Regions from separate parts of the Microbacterium sp. H37-C3 genome, predicted to be linked through region 2. Evidence: predicted binding sites of a transcription regulator. Region 2 holds the regulator's gene; each other region holds the start of a gene.
What was found. The regulator HrcA, encoded in region 2, represses chaperone genes, less so after heat shock. The targets are predictions, from matches to a motif close to TTNGCACTCGNNNNNNNCGAGTGCNAA.
Positions count from the first base shown of each region.

Region 1: a site for HrcA is predicted at 2,848-2,874, ahead of groL (chaperonin GroEL). Genes of this name have one in related genera too.
Region 3: a site for HrcA is predicted at 2,646-2,672, ahead of groES (co-chaperone GroES). Genes of this name have one in related genera too.
Region 4: a site for HrcA is predicted at 2,560-2,586, ahead of O1W71_RS07740 (Hsp20/alpha crystallin family protein). Genes of this name have one in related genera too.

Region 1 covers NZ_JAPVLR010000003.1:31,913-36,272, reverse strand. The annotation lists gene O1W71_RS09210 (nitroreductase family protein) at 1-79, opposite strand, end outside; gene msrB (peptide-methionine (R)-S-oxide reductase MsrB) at 76-483, opposite strand; gene O1W71_RS09200 (DUF2332 domain-containing protein) at 550-1,545, shown strand; gene O1W71_RS09195 (DUF3263 domain-containing protein) at 1,555-1,797, shown strand; gene O1W71_RS09190 (LytR C-terminal domain-containing protein) at 1,827-2,408, shown strand; gene O1W71_RS09185 (cold-shock protein) at 2,533-2,736, shown strand; gene groL (chaperonin GroEL) at 2,912-4,360, shown strand, end outside.
Region 2 covers NZ_JAPVLR010000001.1:311,308-315,667, forward strand. The annotation lists gene O1W71_RS01395 (16S rRNA (uracil(1498)-N(3))-methyltransferase) at 1-613, opposite strand, end outside; gene dnaJ (molecular chaperone DnaJ) at 618-1,739, opposite strand; gene hrcA (heat-inducible transcriptional repressor HrcA) at 1,779-2,816, opposite strand; gene hemW (radical SAM family heme chaperone HemW) at 2,896-4,113, opposite strand; gene O1W71_RS01415 (DUF1990 family protein) at 4,113-4,360, opposite strand, start outside.
Region 3 covers NZ_JAPVLR010000009.1:48,801-53,160, forward strand. The annotation lists gene tsaD (tRNA (adenosine(37)-N6)-threonylcarbamoyltransferase complex transferase subunit TsaD) at 1-923, shown strand, start outside; gene O1W71_RS16155 (hypothetical protein) at 920-1,390, shown strand; gene O1W71_RS16160 (class I SAM-dependent methyltransferase) at 1,369-2,604, opposite strand; gene groES (co-chaperone GroES) at 2,747-3,043, shown strand; gene rarD (EamA family transporter RarD) at 3,166-4,107, shown strand; gene O1W71_RS16175 (ABC transporter substrate-binding protein) at 4,281-4,360, shown strand, end outside.
Region 4 covers NZ_JAPVLR010000002.1:577,829-582,188, forward strand. The annotation lists gene O1W71_RS07730 (FUSC family protein) at 1-1,009, opposite strand, end outside; gene O1W71_RS07735 (L-serine ammonia-lyase) at 1,099-2,508, shown strand; gene O1W71_RS07740 (Hsp20/alpha crystallin family protein) at 2,659-3,084, shown strand; gene O1W71_RS07745 (HNH endonuclease signature motif containing protein) at 3,223-4,360, opposite strand, start outside.

The sequences.
Region 1 (4,360 bases), on a different contig from region 2:
GTTCGTCGTGCGTCGGCGCGGCGTCGGTGACCTTCGACCACGATCTCCGCGCACTGGCGGCCTCGAAGGCTCCGGTCACTTCTCCTGCTCGGGAGTGAACGACAGTGACAGCGAGTTCATGCAGTAGCGGTCTCCGGTGGGCGTGCCGAAACCGTCGGGGAAGACGTGCCCCAGGTGCGAACCGCAGTTCGCGCAGCGCACTTCCGTGCGCACCATGCCGTGCGAGCGGTCCTCGATCAGCTCGACGGCCTCGGGGCGCACCGACTCGTAGAAGCTCGGCCAACCGCAGTGCGAGTCGAACTTCGTGCCGCTCTGGAACAGCTCGGAACCGCAGGCGGCGCAGGTGTACAGGCCCGCGCGGCTCTCATCGAGCAGTTCTCCCGTCCAGGCACGCTCGGTACCAGCCTGGCGCAGCACGGCGTACTGCTCGGGGGTGAGCTCTTCGCGCCACTGCTCGTCGGTCTTGTTCACGGAATAGGTCATGTCTGCTCCTTCGCCTCGTCCTATTCAACTCGACCCGGGCGGTTGATGTTCCCTGAGAATGGCTTCATGTCCGACGAGTACGCCGCCGTGATCGAGCGATATCGGCGCTTCGCCGTCGACGAGGCGCCCGGACGCTCCGACCTCTACGCGGCATGGGCGCGTCGCGTCGTCGAAGACCGAGACCTCCAGCACGTGCTCTCGCGGCTTCCCGCGAACCGCCGCCAGCCGCCGCTGGTGTTCGCGGTCTGCCGCCTGCTGGGTTCCGGCGACGTGGATTCATCGTCGTGGGCATCGTGGGTGCTCGCCCACGCCGACGCCGTCGTCACGGAGACCCTCGTCCGCTCGGTGCAGACGAACGAGCCGCTCCGTTGTGCGGCGCTTCTTCCGACGCTGTCGCGCGTCGCCGGGCCGATCGCGCTGCTCGAAGTGGGAGCCAGTGCCGGACTGTGCCTGTATCCCGACCGCTACTCGTATCGGTACGTGGGCGACGACGGCGAGACGCGCCTCGATCCGCGTGCGGGGGCGTCTGCGGTCGAGCTGACGAGCGCGGTGAGGGGCGCACGGATGCCGCGCGTGCGGCATCCCGAGATCGTCTGGCGCGCCGGCATCGATCTCGCCCCGTTGGACGTGCGCGATCCCCGCGACGTCGACTGGCTGACGCGCCTGGTGTGGCCGGGCGAGAGCGGGCGGGCGGAGCGCATCCGAGCGGCGGCGGCTGTCGCGGCATCCGACCCGCCCCTTCTGTTCGCCGGCGACGCGTACGACCTTCTTCCGGACGTGGCAGCGCTCGCCCCGGCCGACGCGACGCTCGTGATCACCACGCCCGGGGTGCTCGTGCACATCCCGCGGGAACGACGCGCGGGCGTGGTCACGCGTGCGCGCGGACTGGGGCGCTGGCTGACGATCGACGAGCCCGCCACCCATGACGGCTGGGCGGGCGGTGCTCCCTCCGGCTGGCGCGACGGCTTCGCGGTCGCCCTCGACGGGGAGATCGACGCTGCGGCCGACCCGCTCGGGCGATGGTGGGAGTGGCGTCCCGGCTCCGAGCGCGCGCGGTCGTAGCGTGGAGATGTGGCACTTTCCGAACGCGACCGCTCGATCCTCGATTTCGAGGCGCGTTGGGGTGCTCACAGCGGCGCGAAAGAAGAGGCCGTTCGCGAAGAGCTCGCGCTGAGCCCTGCGCGGTACTACCAGCTGCTCGGGCGGATCATCGAGTCGGTCGACGCGGTGTCGCACGACCCCCTGCTCGTGCACCGCCTGCGGCGCATGCGTGCAGCGGCCGAGCGCTCGCGCGCCGACCGCGCGGCCATGTGACGCGAAGCTTCGGCAGATAGCATTCCTCCGTGCCGACAACGACATACCCGAAAGACCGCTTCGACGAGCTGCCCGCCGACACCACCCGCGTCGGCGCCCACCGGGCCGAGAACCCCCGGCTGCGTGCCGGCGTGCTCCTGGTCTGGGCTGCCGTCGCGGTCCTCGTCCTGGTGGCGGCGGGCGTCCTCGGCACGATGATCGTCACCGGTCGCATCGGGCTGTTCCCGGCGGCGCCCACGGCGACGTCCGTGGTCGAGGCTCCCGTCGAGGCCGATCCGGTCGTCGACACCTCGTATCCCGTCCTGATCCTCAACGCGACGTCGGAACGCGGACTGGCGACCGCCCTCCGCGACACCGTCGTCGGTGCCGGATGGAACTCGGATGTCGTCGACGCGGGTGACGCCAGCACTCATGACTTCGCGACGACCACGATCTTCTACGTCCATGCGGAGGACGAGGGTGCCGCGCGGGGCCTCGCCCAAGTGATTGGCGGAGCGGACGTGGAGATGAGCGAGGCCTATGCAGGCCCGGACGGCGCGGACGGGGAGCCCAGCAAGCAGCTCACCGTGGTCGTCGGCGAGGACCGCGCGGGCGGTGGCGGCGAGGGCTGACGACCGGGCGTGTTTCATGCTCGTGAAATTCTCGATGCGGCCGTGTCAACAGTGACCGGAAGCGCCGGATCCGGCGGAACGCCCTGCATACGATGACGCTGTCGCACAGCATCAGGAGATTCGCATGACACAGGGCACCGTCAAGTGGTTCAACGCCGAGAAGGGTTTCGGCTTCATCACCGTGAACGAAGGGCAGGACGTCTTCGTCCACTACTCCAACATCGAGATGAGCGGCTTCCGCGTGCTCGAAGAGGGGCAGGCGGTCGAGTTCACCGTGGGGACGGGGCAGAAGGGTCCGCAAGCGGAATCGGTGCGCGTCGTCGCCTGAATCGCAACACTCCACGGAGCGCACCGCCATCGCGGTGCGCTCCGTCGTTTCCCCGGGTCGCGTCACCGACCACGCGGCTTGCACTCCCCATGGGCGAGTGCCAGAATGGCTTTAGCACTCACGTTCATCGAGTGCTAAAGACTGTTCTCCACCGTCCGGGAGGGACGACACACACATGGCAAAGATCATCGCTTTCGACGAGGAGGCCCGCCGCGGCCTCGAGCGCGGCCTGAACACGCTGGCCGACGCCGTCAAGGTGACGCTCGGCCCGCGCGGTCGCAACGTCGTGCTCGAAAAGAAGTGGGGCGCCCCCACCATCACGAACGATGGCGTCTCGATCGCCAAGGAGATCGAGCTCGACGACCCGTACGAGAAGATCGGTGCGGAGCTCGTCAAGGAGGTCGCCAAGAAGACCGACGACGTCGCCGGTGACGGAACGACCACCGCGACCGTCCTCGCTCAGGCGCTCGTCCGCGAAGGCCTGCGCAACGTCGCAGCCGGCGCCGACCCCATCTCGCTCAAGAAGGGCATCGAGAAGGCCGTCAAGGCCATCACCGACCAGCTCCTCGCTGACGCCAAGGAGGTCGAGTCGAAGGAGCAGATCGCTGCCACCGCTTCGATCTCGGCTGCTGACGCCTCGATCGGCGAGCTGATCGCCGAGGCCATCGACAAGGTCGGCAAGGAGGGCGTCGTCACCGTCGAGGAGTCGAACACCTTCGGCACCGAGCTCGAGCTCACCGAGGGCATGCGCTTCGACAAGGGTTACATCAACCCCTACTTCGTCACGGACCCGGAGCGCCAGGAGGCCGTCTTCGAGGACCCGTACATCCTCATCGCGAACCAGAAGATCTCGAACATCAAGGACCTTCTGCCCATCGTCGACAAGGTGATCCAGGAGGGCAAGGAGCTCCTCATCATCGCCGAGGACGTCGAGGGCGAGGCTCTCGCGACGCTGGTCCTCAACAAGATCCGCGGCATCTTCAAGTCGGCTGCCGTCAAGGCTCCCGGCTTCGGCGACCGTCGCAAGGCTCAGCTGCAGGACATCGCGATCCTCACCGGCGGCCAGGTCATCACCGAAGAGGTGGGCCTCAAGCTCGAGAACGCCACCGTCGACCTGCTCGGCCGTGCGCGCAAGGTCATCATCACGAAGGACGAGACCACGATCGTCGAGGGTGCCGGTGACTCGGCTCAGCTCGAGGGCCGCGTGACCCAGATCCGTCGCGAGATCGACAACACCGACAGTGACTACGACCGCGAGAAGCTCCAGGAGCGCCTCGCGAAGCTCGCCGGTGGCGTCGCCGTCATCAAGGCCGGAGCTGCGACCGAGGTCGAGCTCAAGGAGCGCAAGCACCGCATCGAGGACGCCGTCCGCAACGCCAAGGCAGCTGTGGAAGAGGGTGTCGTCGCCGGTGGTGGTGTCGCGCTCATCCAGGCCGGCAAGAACGCGTTCAGCGGTCTCGAGCTCTCGGGCGACGAGGCGACCGGTGCGAACATCGTCAAGGTCGCGATCGAGGCTCCTCTGAAGCAGATCGCTCTGAACGCCGGCCTCGAGCCGGGCGTCGTCGCCAACAAGGTGGCCGAGCTCGAGATCGGACACGGCCTGAACGCCGCGACCGGCGAGTAC
Region 2 (4,360 bases):
CCAGCTCCTCGGCTGCGATCCCGCCCTCGGGACCGACCACGAGCGACACGTCGCCCTCGCCCAATTCGACCTCGCTCAGTCGCCGCGTCGCCGTCGGCTCGAGCACCAGCACTCGCTCGGAGCCGCATCGCGCCGCGAGCTCCGTCGTCGACACGGGCGCGTCGACGGCGGGCAGCCACGCGCGATGCGCCTGCTTCGCCGCTTCGCGCGCGATGGTTGCCCACCGCTGCACACCGCGCTCGACCTTCGGTCCGCTCCACCGCGAGACGCTTCGCGCAGCCTGCCAGGGCACGATCGCATCGACGCCGAGCTCGGTGCAGGCCTGCACCGCGAGCTCGTCGCGATCGCCCTTCGCGAGCGCCTGGATCAGCGTCACGCGCCGTGCGGGCGCGGGATGCTCGACTCGCGAGAGCGCCTCGATGCGGACGAGCTTCGGATCGGCTGCGGTGACGGTGCCCTCGAGCCACGCCCCCGCGCCGTCGCCCACCGTCACCGTCTCACCGACACGCACGCGACGGACGCCGGCCGCGTGATGAGCCTCGGCGCCGGTGAGGTCGACGAACTCGCCCGGCCGAGTGATGAGCGGCGGGTCGACGAGGAAGTGCAGGGCCATGCGCTCAGCTGTTCCGGAACCGATCGCGGAGCTTGGCGAAAAGGCCCTGGTGGAACTCCGCGAGCTGTGGCGCGGGCGACTTCGTGCGCTTCTTCAGCTCCTCGATGAGGGCCCGCTCCTTGGCATCCAGACGCGTCGGGGTGACGACGTGAACGCCGACACGCAGGTCGCCGCGCGTCGAGCCGCGAAGCGGCGTGATGCCGCGACCCTTGACGGTGAGGACGTCGCCGGACTGGACGCCCGGGCGCAGCTCGAGCTCGACCGGACCGTCGAGCGACTCGATCGTGGTGCTGGTGCCCAGGACGGCGTCGGGCATCGACACCTCGAGCGTGGCGAGCAGATCGTCGCCCTCGCGGCTGAACACGTCGTGCGGAGCGACCGTGACCTCGAGGTACAGATCGCCGTTGGGGCCGCCGGCGGGACCGACCTCGCCGGATCCGGGGAGCTGCAGGCGCAACCCGGTCTCGACGCCTGCGGGGATGTCGAGCGAGACGGTGCGGCGAGCCCGGACGCGTCCCTGCCCCTGGCAGGTCGTGCACGGGTACGGGATCGTCGTGCCGTAACCCTGGCAGACGTTGCAGGGCTGCGACGTCACGACGTTGCCCAGCAGGCTGCGGACGGTGCGCTGCACGTTGCCCGCGCCGTGGCAGACGTCGCAGGTGACCGGCTGCGTTCCCGGCTGGCAGCACGAGCCCTGGCAGGTGTCGCAGAGCACCGCGGTGTCGACCTCGATGTCGCGATGCACGCCGAAGACGACGTCGCCGAGCTCGAGGGTGACCCGGACGAGCGCATCCTGTCCGCGTTCGCGCCGGGAGCGCGGACGCCCGGCGCGACCGCCGCCTCCGGCGCCGCCGCCGAAGAAGGTCTCGAAGATGTCGCTGAATCCGCCGAAGCCCGCGGCGCCGCCGAAGCCGCCGGCGGAGTCGCCGCCCATGTCGTAGCGCTGACGCTGCTCCGGATCGCTGAGGACGTCGTAAGCATGCGTGACGAGCTTGAATCGCTCGGACGCATCCTCTCCCGGGTTGACGTCGGGGTGCAGTTCTCGTGCCAGGCGTCGGTACGCCTTCTTGATCTCGTCGGGCGACGCGTCGCGCGCAACGCCCAGGACCTCGTAGTGGTCAGCCACGGATCGCCTTTCCGCCCGTTCGGGCGTGGGTGGGGTGGGTCAGCGGGACTTCTCGTCTTCGTCGAGAAGCCGGCTGAGGTAGTGCGCGACGGCGCGGACCGTCGCGAGGTTCGTCGGGTAGTCCATGCGCGTCGGGCCCATGAGGCCGACGCGTGCATGCGAGCCCGGGACGTCGTAGTCGCTCGTGACGACCGAAGCTTCGGAGAGCCCGTACGCCTCGTTCTCGCGGCCGATTCGCGCTGCGACGCCGCGGTCGTCGGCGACCATCTCGCCCATGAGCCGAAGCAGCGTCACCTGCTCCTCGATGGCTTCGAGCAGCGGATAGATACTGCCGCGGAAATCCGCCTCTCGCCGCGCGAGCGTGGCGGTGCCGGCCATGACGAGGCGGTCCTGCCGGAACGTCTCGAGCTCTTCGACCAGGATGCGGGCGATCTCGCGCACCGCATCGCCGATCGGGTCGCCGACCGACTCGCTCTCCGCGAGCGCCGACACCGCGGTGACGGCGTCTCGCACGGCGACGCCGGTGACAGCGGCGCGCAGCGTCGCCTTGGCTACGGCGAATTGCGCTTCGTCGAGGAGCGTGCGTACCACGCCCACCCGCTGGGAGACACGGCCGGTGTCGGTGACGACGATGACGACGAGTCGTCCGCCGCCGAGGTCGACCAATTCGAGGTGCGAGACCTGCGCGCGCGCGAAGGACGGGTACTGCACCATTGCGACCTGGCCCGTCAGCTGGGTGAGCGCACGGACCGTCCGAACGAGCAGGTCGTCGAGGTCGGTGGGGCCGTCGAGGAAGGTCGTGATGGCCGAGCGCTGGGCGGCGCTCAGGGGGCGAAGGCCTGCCAGATGGTCGACGAAGACGCGGTAGCCCTTATCGGTCGGCACGCGTCCGGATGACGTGTGGGGCGCGGCGATGAGCTCCTCGTCCTCGAGGAGCGCCATGTCGTTGCGGATCGTGGCAGCCGAGACGCCGAAGGCGTGGCGCTCGACGATCGACTTGCTTCCCACGGGCTCGCGGGTGTCGACATAGTCCTGCACGATCGCCCGCAGCACCTGCAGTCCGCGCTCTGAGACCATGTCCGTCACCTCCTGTTTGGCACTCGATGTCTGCGAGTGCCAATTCTACCGCGTGGGCGAGGCGGGTCGCCGCCCGGGATCACTCGGTGAGCGCCCGTACGACCGCATCGGCCATGAGGCGTCCGCGGCGAGCCAGGACGACCCGACCGCGGACGGCGTCCGCGCCTTCGATGAGCCCGTCGGCGATGAGCGATGCGACGGCACGGCGCGAGTCGTTCGCGAGCTCATCGACGGCGAGCCCATCCACGATGCGCGATCGCAGCAGGACGGACTCGAGCCGTCGGGCCTCGGCATCCGGGCGCTCGCGGCCTGCGGCGGGAGACTCGCCCGCGGAGAGCCGCTGAGCATATGCCGCCGGGTGTTTCACGTTCCACCAGCGGAGGCCCGCGATGTGACTGTGCGCGCCCGGCCCGTAACCCCACCAGTCGGTTCCGCGCCAGTAGGCCAGGTTGTGACGCGAGCGCTGGTCGGTCGACCGTGCCCAGTTCGACACCTCGTACCAGGAGAAGCCGGCGGCGGCGAGACGCTCGTCGGCCAGCTCATACATGTCTGCCTGGAGGTCGTCGTCGGGAGCGGGTACCTCACCACGGCGGATCTGGCGCTCGAGGCGCGTGCCCTCCTCAATGATGAGCGCGTAGGCGGAGACGTGATCGGGCTCGAGCGCGACTGCGGTCTCGACGGAGCGCCGCCAATCGTCGAGGCTCTCCCCCGGCGCTCCGTAGATCAGGTCGACCGAGACGTCGAGTCCCGCCCCGCGCGCGGCAGCGACGGCGGTGGCGACGTTGGCGGGATCGTGCGTCCGGTCGAGGGCCGCCAGCACGTGCGGTACGGCCGACTGCATGCCGATCGACAGGCGCGTCACGCCCGCCGCCGCCAGCGCGTCGGCGACCCGAGGGTTCATCGTGTCGGGGTTCGCCTCGACGGTGACCTCCGCGCCGGCGGCGATGCCGAACGTGTCCCGCACTCCGCTCAGCATCCGAGCGAGGTCTCCGGCCGGAAGCAACGTGGGAGTGCCGCCGCCGAAGAACACCGTCTGCGCCGAACGCCGGGGGCCGCGCTCGTCCATCACATCGGCCGAGAGGGCGATCTCGCGCAGCACCTCGTCGGCGTAGGCATCTTGCCGCGCGCCACGTAGCTCTGTGGCGGTGTAGGTGTTGAAGTCGCAGTAGCCGCACCGCACCCGGCAGAACGGAACGTGCAGGTACACCCCGAACGGGACGTCGGGGTCGATGACGAGGTCGTCCGGCAGCGTCCCGCCGACCGGCACCGGATCACCGATCGGCAGTGCCGCGCCCATCAGGCCTCAGGCGTCGCGTACAGCGGCGAGATCGCGCGGAGGTATCCCTGAAACAGCATCCGGCGGCGGCGGCGGACGAGACTCTTGAGCATGCGGTAAGCCAATGCCGTCGGCCGATCGAACGCCCGCACGACGAACCAGACCTCATCGTTATCGCGCCACTCGAGGAGGAAGGACTCCTCGCCGCTCACGACGGAACCGCCGACGGTCCCGAGAGCGAACGCGACCCGGCGGGGCTCCTCGTCAA
Region 3 (4,360 bases), on a different contig from region 2:
GCGTCGTGCCCGAGGTCGCCGCGCGCGCCCACCTCGAGGCGCTCCAGCCGGCGATCGAGGCCGCCGTGGCCGAAGCGGGCGTCTCGCTGCAGGAGCTCGACGCGGTCGCCGTCACGAGCGGCCCAGGGCTGGCCGGCGCGCTCATGGTCGGCGTCGGGGCTGCGAAGGCCCTCGCCGTGTCGCTCGGGAAGCCGCTCTACGCGGTCAACCATCTGGTCGGTCACATCGCGGCCGACATCCTGACCGGTGACGACGTCGAGTACCCGACCGTCGCCCTCCTGGTCAGCGGCGGACACACCTCGCTCCTCCTCGTCCGCGATCTGGTCTCCGACGTCGAGATGCTCGGCGAGACGATGGATGACGCCGCCGGCGAGGCCTTCGACAAGATCGCCCGCATCCTCGGTCTGCCCTACCCCGGAGGCCCCGAGATCGACCGCGCCGCAGCCAGCGGCGACCCCGACGCCATCCGATTCCCGCGCGGACTCTCCCGAGCGTCCGACCTGGCCGCGCACCGGTACGACTTCTCCTTCTCCGGGCTGAAGACCGCCGTGGCGCGCTGGATCGAGCAGCGCGAGGCGGCGGGCGAGACCGTGCCCGTCGCCGACGTCGCGGCATCCTTCCGCGAAGCAGTCGTCGACGTCCTCGTGACCAAGGCGCTCGACGCGTGCGCGCAGCACGGCGTGCCACGGCTGCTCCTCGGCGGCGGCGTGATCGCCAATCGCCGGCTGCGCGAGGTCGCGCTCGAACGAGCCGCCGCCGCGGGCGTCGCGGTGCGCATCCCGCCGCTGAGCCTGTGCACCGACAACGGGGCGATGATCGCTGCGCTCGCCGCCGAGCTCATCTCCTCGGGCGCCGAGCCGTCGACCCTCTCGTTCGGCGCCGACTCGACGCTTCCGGTCACCGAGATTCAGGTACGCGGGTGAGCGACGACCGTCGGCGCAGTCGGCGCCCCGCCGTGGCAGCGCCGACGGATGACGTCGCGTCGGCTCCCGAGGCCGCGAGGCTTCCGGGCGAGCACCGCGGCGGGTTCCAGCGCGAGTTCACGCAGCCGACACCGCTGCTGAGCAGCCCCGAGGTCGGCCCGCGCGCCGAGCCCGCTGAGCCCGCTGTGTCGCAGCCGCGCGTCGAGTGGGCCCCGGCGCCCGAGATCCTGCCGCGGTCGGGGGCGTGGGCGCTGGCCCTGGCGATCGTGGCCCTCGTGCTGTCGCTGTTCGTCGGGTGGGCGTTCCCGCTGGGTATCGCAGCGGTCGTGATGGCGGTGCTGGCGCTGCGCCGACCGTGGGAGCGTCGCGGGGTCGCGGTGTGGGCGCTCGGCCTCGCCGCGTTGTCGATCCTCTACAGCGCGGGCTGGCTCGTCTGGGCGGCGGCTCAGGCCGGGCTGCTGGACTGAGCCCCGTCGCCGGGGCGGCCCTCACCGTCCTCGACGCGGTCGGCGAGGACGGCCACCCGGCGGTCTCCGACGCGCGTGAGGAAGAGGGACGCCGACGCGCTCCCCGACAGGCTCAGCTTCTTGCGGAACTGCGCGGGATCGATGTCGACCCCGCGTTTCTTGATCTCCAGGATGCCAATCCCTGCGCGCTTGAGCGCGGCGTCGATCTCGCGGGTCTTCAGCGGCAGGACCTCGCGCACCCGGAACGTCGTCGCGAACGCGCTGGTACGCCCCGTGTCAGAGGTCATGTACGCCGTGCCGCCGGCGAGCATCCCCGCGTCGAGGGAGCGGGCCACGTCGCCGATCAGCCGAGCGCGGATGACGGCGCCGTCTGGCTCGTGCAGGTAGGCGCCCATATCGCGCGGATCGACGTCCGGAGCATCATCGGCGGCGGTGAGCTCGGCGGCACGATCGCCGCGGATCACGAGGGCGGACCGCCGGACGCCCGGGCGAGCAAGAGCGCCCGACCAGAGGACGAGCTCGATCGTCGAGCCGTCCGCGCTGATCCACTGCGCCTCGCCGTCGGTGGGAAGGTCGTCGCGGTCGAACGCAGGGCCGAGCTTGATGCCCGTCGGCATCCGACCTGCGAGGTCGAAGGCCCACTCGAGCGACGGCGTGTAGTCGGATGCCGCGATGCGCCGCGTCTCGCTGTGGCCCGAGGTGCGGCGAGCGGGGTCGAGCCAGACGGCATCGACGCCGTCGAGATCGGTCTCCTCCGCCCGCCCGTGGCGGACGCGCGCGGCTGCACCGAACGGGGCGAGGTTGTAGGCGGCCAGGGCAGCGGTGATCTCGTCGGCGTCGACGGCCAGGACCTCGAGCCCGATGCCGGCGAAGCCGAGCGCATCGCCGCCGATGCCGCAGCCGAGGTCGGCGACGCGGGCGATGCCGGCATCGCGGAACCTGCCGGCGTGGCGGGCGGCGACAGCGAGACGCGTAGCCTGCTCGAGGCCGGCCCGGGTGAACAGCATCCGATCGGCGAACGGACCGAACTTCGCCCGCGCGCGCTCGCGCAGCCGGGCTTGCCCGACGACGGCCGACACGAGGTCGGGGGAGAGGCCCTCGCGTCGCAGCCGCGACACGGCCGACGCGGCATCCGCCGTCGACGAGATCCGGAGGGCGTCGACCAGACGGAGTCCCTCGGGGGTCAGCAACGCGGAGAGCTCGGCGTGATCCACCACGACAGCCTACGCGGGGCGGTGCCGCCGGTTCAGGGACGTTGGCACTCGCGTTGCGTGAGTGCCAACGTCCCCCTAGACTCGGATTTGGCACTCTCAGGGTGAGATTGCCAACAAGTCTTGTCGAAGAAAGAGGTAGACCGTGTCGGTTTCCATCAAGCCGCTCGAGGACCGCATCGTCATCAAGCAGGTCGAGGCCGAGCAGACCACTGCGAGTGGTCTGGTCATCCCCGACACCGCCAAGGAGAAGCCCCAGGAGGGCGAGGTCGTGGCGGTCGGCCCCGGCCGCATCGATGACAACGGCAACCGTGTTCCGCTCGACGTCGCCGTCGGCGACCGCGTGATCTACAGCAAGTACGGCGGAACCGAGGTCAAGTTCGGCGCTGACGAGTTCCTCGTGCTCTCGGCCCGCGACGTCCTCGCCGTCGTCGTCCGCTGACGCAGAGCTCTTCCACGAAGGCCCGGGTGCAGCGCATCCGGGCCTTCGTCATGGCAGGCGCGCGGCGGCGGATGGCAGTCCGTCGTGGCCTCGCCGTGTCATGACCGTCCTATGCTTGGCTCGTGACACCCCTCGATCCCGCCCGTGAACGCTCGCTCGGCGGGATCTACGCTTTTTCGGCGTACGTGCTCTGGGGCTTCATGCCCCTCTACTTCCTCACGCTCGCCCCGATGGGGCCGTTCGAGGTCGTGTCGTGGCGCATCCTGTTCTCGCTGGTGTTCTGCGCGATCCTCCTCACGGTGCTCCGGGCCTGGGGCAAGCTGATCGCGATCCTGCGCACGCCGCGCCTCGTGCTGTGGACGATCGTGGCGGGGCTGCTGATCTACGTGAACTGGCAGGTCTTCCTCATCAGCACCCTCACGGGGCACGTGATCGAGGGGAGCCTCGGGTACTTCATCAACCCGATCGTCACGGTGCTCCTCGGCGTCCTCGTCCTGAAGGAGCGGCTGCGGGTGGCCCAGTGGGTCGCGATCGGCATCGCCGCCGTCGCGGTCGGCGTCATCGTCATCGGCTACGGGGCCTTCCCGTGGATCGCCCTGACCCTCGCCGCGAGCTTCGGCACGTACGGACTGGTCAAGAAGCAGATCGGGCCGTCGGTCGACGCCGTCAGCGGCCTGACCCTCGAGTCGCTCTGGCTGGCGCCCGTCGCGATCGTGCAGGCGATCATCGTCGCGGTCACCGGCGGGCTCGTGTTCGGCTCGGTCAGCCCCGGCCACACCGCGCTGGTGACCCTCGCCGGGATCGTCACCGCCGTGCCCCTGCTCTTCTTCGCCGCCGGCGCCCGTCGCAGCAGCCTCACGGTCATCGGCCTGCTGCAGTTCGTCGCGCCGATCCTGCAGTTCATCACGGGAGCCTGGATCCTCGGCGAGCCGATGCCTCTCGAGCGCTGGATCGGCTTCGGGCTCGTCTGGCTCGCCCTCGTCGTGCTCAGCGTCGACTCGCTGCGCGCCGCTCGTCGTCCGAAACGCGTCGACGAGGCATTGAACGTCGCCCCCGTCGTCTGACGTGGCACCGGTCCCACCCGCGTCATCGCGCGGGATGCGGCGGGCCGGAAGTAACGATTAGGTCGCGTAACAGACCGTTAACACATCGCAACATCCCTGATGCAGCGGCACCACTAGGTTTGACCCAACCTCGCGGGGCTTCGGTGCCGCGTTCCCACTCATCAAGGAGCACAATGGGCGTTCTCACCCGTTCCCGCACCGCGAAGGTCCTCGGCGGTATCGCCGTGATCGGCGCGAGTGCCCTCGTCCTCGC
Region 4 (4,360 bases), on a different contig from region 2:
GTGAGATGCGCCCGTCGTTGCGGGCGGGAACCGTCTCGACGACGCGGGCGAGCGCCTTCTCGGCATCCTCGACCGTGGTCGCGGCGGCGGGGTCGCCCAGAGGGCGAGCCACGGCTCGGGCGGTCGCACGGACAGCCTCGGCGAGTGCGGCACGCGGGGGCGCGGCATCCGGTGTGAGGGGCAGCCCGTCGATGCCGTCGGCCAGCTCGATCGTCTGGCGGACGGTGTTCTCGAGGGCGCGCAATCGGCGGTTGTTCTCCGTCTCGATGCCCCGTCGGCGACGGGCGAGCGGATGCGCTTTGCGGCTGCGTGCGGCCTCGCGGACGTCGGTCGACACCGCGTCGAGGATCTCCTCGAGATAGCGCTGACCGGCATCGTCGGCCGGTTCGCCGTCGGCGATCGAGGTCGCGAGCATCTCGAGCCGGTCCGATACGGCGTCGCGCAGCTGCGACAGGCGTGTGGAAGCGCGGCGGAGGTAGAGGGGCGGAATGATGGCGAGATTGACGGCGACGCCGATGACGACGCCGAACGCCATCGTGACCAGGTACGACACCGAGAAGCCGCCCGCGTCGTTCGCCCCGAGCAGCAGTACGAACAGGGCGGCGATGGCGATCCAGTCTCGGCCGGTGCCGAGCGCCCGGATGCCGCCGACGGCGACGCCGACGCCGACGACGATCGCCACACCCACGATGCGGGGGCTGGGGCCCGACACGAACCACAGGCCCACCAGGCCGATCGCGATGCCGATCGCCAGGCCGCCGACCGCCTGCAGGCCGGCCTTGGCCGAGTCGGCGATCGTCGGATACATGCTCACGAGCACGCCGAGCGGTGCGTAGTAGGAGTACTCGTCGTGCGCGAAGGGTACGTACGGCGCGAGATACCAGGCGATCGCCGCGGCGAGGGCCGCCTTGCCGGCGAGCAGCAGACGAGAGAGCGCGAAGGCCTCGCCGCCCGCGGTCCGCGCCGCGGCTTTCAGCGAGACAAGGCGGGGATGGGGTAGGGCGGTCATCGATCGCGACGATAGGCGTACAGTGCGCCCGACAGCAGCCCCTTGACGCCGCCGGGCCCGTACGGCAGATGCTGGCGTAGCCTGGGCGAGTGAGCGCTTACGTCTCGGCGTTCGAGCTGTTCTCCATCGGTGTAGGACCCTCGAGCTCCCACACGGTCGGCCCGTTGCGTGCTGCCCGTGCTTTCGTCGTCAGGCTGGAGGCCGCGGGGCGGCTTCCCGAGGTCGCACGTGTCGGCTGCGTGCTGTACGGGTCGCTCGGAGCGACCGGGATCGGGCACGGCACGCCCGACGCCGTGGTCGCAGGGCTACAGGGTCATGCGCCCGAGACTGTCGATCCCGACGTGGTTCGCGGCGCGTGGACCGAATGGGTCGACGGGTCGCCCCTGGTGCTCGCGGGGTGGCACGCGGTGCCGTTCTCGCGGAGCGACGTGACCTTCGAACCGCGGACGCGGCTTCCGGAGCATCCCAACGCGATGACCCTGAGCGCGTGGGACGCCGCGGGCGATCTCGTCGCGTCGGAAACGTATCTCTCGGTCGGGGGTGGCTTCATCCGACGCGCAGGCGAAGCCGCCGAGGCGGGCGGGCGGCGCGGAGGTTCGGGCGCTGTCGTCTGGCCGTATCGGTTCAGCACCGCGGCGGAGCTGCTCGAGCTGTGCGAGCGCGAGCAGATGAGCATCGCCGGCCTGGCGCGCCGCAACGAGGAGGCACTCCGACCCGAGGCCGAGGTCGCTGCCGGCCTCGACGCGATCTGGGATGCCATGGCGGGGTGCGTCGAGGCGGGGCTTCGAGCCGACGGCACCTTGCCGGGGATGCTGCGCGTGCGGCGCCGGGCGGGGGCGATGCGGGCGCAGCTCGAACAGGCGGAGGCGGCCGGCGGGCGTGAGCTGCCGGGGGAGTGGCTCGGTGCTTTCGCGCTCGCCGTCAACGAGGAGAACGCGTCGGGTGGACGCGTGGTCACCGCGCCCACCAACGGTGCCGCAGGAATCCTTCCGGCGGTGGCTATGTGCTGGTGGCGGTTCGCGGCGGAGTCGCGGCTCGCGTCGGAGGATCTGGATCGGCGCCGCGGCATCAGGCGGTTCCTGTTGACCGCGACGGCTCTGGGGTCGCTGTTCAAGGCGAACGCGTCCATCTCCGGTGCGGAGGGTGGCTGCCAGGCCGAGGTCGGATCTGCGTGCGCGATGGCGGCGGGAGGCCTGACGGCGGTCATGGGCGGCAACAGCGCGCAGATCGAGAATGCGGCGGAGATCGCGATGGAGCACCACCTCGGGCTCACGTGCGACCCGGTCGGTGGCCTCGTGCAGATCCCGTGCATCGAGCGCAACGCGATCGCGGCATCGACGGCGGTCACCGCGGCGCGACTCGCGTTGCGGGGTGACGGGCAGCATTACGTGTCGCTGGATGCCGTCGTCGAGACGATGCGCCAGACCGGGATCGACATGTCGCACAAGTACAAGGAGACGAGCGAGGGCGGTCTCGCCGTGAACGTCGTCGAGTGCTGAGAGGCCCTCTCGCGCCCCGTCTTCGGGGCGCTGTTCGCTGTGCGAGAACCCTTGGCACTCGATGGGGGAGAGTGCTAATCTGGATGCAGTTGAGCCGAGACGGCTCAACTTTCAGATCTCAACACGAAGCATCAGAGAAGGGAAAGATCGATGGCTACTTATGACCCGTTCCGCGACCTCGACCGCATCGCCTCGAGCCTCTTCGACACGCGCCGCGGCCCCCGTCGCATGCCGATGGACCTCTACCGTGACGGCGACCACTACGTGATGACCGCCGACCTGCCCGGCATCGACCCGGGCTCGGTCGACATCGACGTCGACGGCCAGCTGCTGACCATCCGCGCCGAGCGAACGCTCGCGAGCGGTGACGGAGTGAAGTGGATCACGCGCGAGCGTGAAGCCGCGAGCTTCCTGCGTCAGCTGAACCTCGGCCAGGGTGTCGACACGGAAGGCATCGCCGCGACCTACAACAACGGCGTCCTGACCGTGACCATCCCGGTCAGCGAGAAGGCCAAGCCGCGCAAGGTCGAGGTCACGACCGACGCAGCCGCGCCGGTGGTGCCGATCGAGAACTGATCGCGCAGATCCGCGTTCGCACGACGGGCGGCCGCAGCTCTTTCGGGGGCGGCGGCCGCCCCTTCGCGTATATCCCCCAGCGCCCGCGACCGATTCGAAGGTGCGCGATGCGCGCGCCCGACTGCGTGGCTGCAGCCCTCAGAAGGGTGGCGGTTCGTCCGCCGGCGGTCCGCCGCGTGTCGCATCCGGTGGCGGGTCCGTGGTGGCGATGGTGAAGCAGACGGCCGGTATGGGGACGTCTTCGCGGTAGACCCGGCCGAGGGGTGAGGTCCATTCGAGGACCCCGCCACCGACCTGCCGAACCTCCCACTTCGTGAACTGCTTCATCGAGTGGTGTCGCTGGCACAGGTGGGCGAGGTTGAAGATGTGGGTGTGCCCGCCGAGGGCGTGGTCGATGGTGTGGTCGAGCTCGCAGCGGATCGCGGCTCTGCGGCATCCGGGGAACCGGCAGTGCTGATCCCGGGCCATCAGGAGTTTCTTCATCGAAGCCGTGGGCCGGTAGGCGTCGATCTCGACCGGGGTGCGGGTGACCGGGTCGATGAACAACCGGTCCCACTCCGACACCTGCCCCGCGAGCTGCCGCACGGTCTCGGCATCAACGAGCCCGGCCCCGACTGCTTCGGCGGGGTTCTCGTCACGCCCCATTAACGTCTCCGCCGTGACCGCGACCTGAACGCGCGCCCGGATCGCCCCGAGCCCACCGGCCCGATCGGTCCCATACGTCGGATCGACGACCGGCGCCCCGCCGAGCACCAGGTCGCCCAGGATGTCGGCGCGCAGCTGATCCATCGTCCGCGTGTCGGCGGGCTCAGCCGCCTCCGCAGCATCCGCCGCCCCCGCGGCATCCGCTCCCCCCTCCGGACCAGTCGCGACCCGCGCGTCCTTCACCGACTGCCCCATCTGCGTGAGTCGGTCGAGCATCCCCGCGGCGATGACCGTCGGAAGGTTCGCGACGAGATTCGACATCCCATCCGACCCGTGGAACACCCGCACGCACCGCTCCGCCGCCGCGGCCTTGTGCCGCTCCGTGAACGTCTGCGTATGCAACCGGGCCGCCAACGCGTCCAGCGCACCCCGCACCCGCGACGGCACATCCCGCTCGCACACCGCGATCGCGGCCTCCGCGAACGACCCCCGGACCTCCGCAGGCACTCCCGCGCCGACCCGCACGACCACATCCACGTGTCCGCGTTCGATCCGCCGCTGCACCCACGCCTCGAACACCGCGGGGTAGTCGTCGATGACGGTCATCGCGTGGTCGATCTCGCCCTGCAGC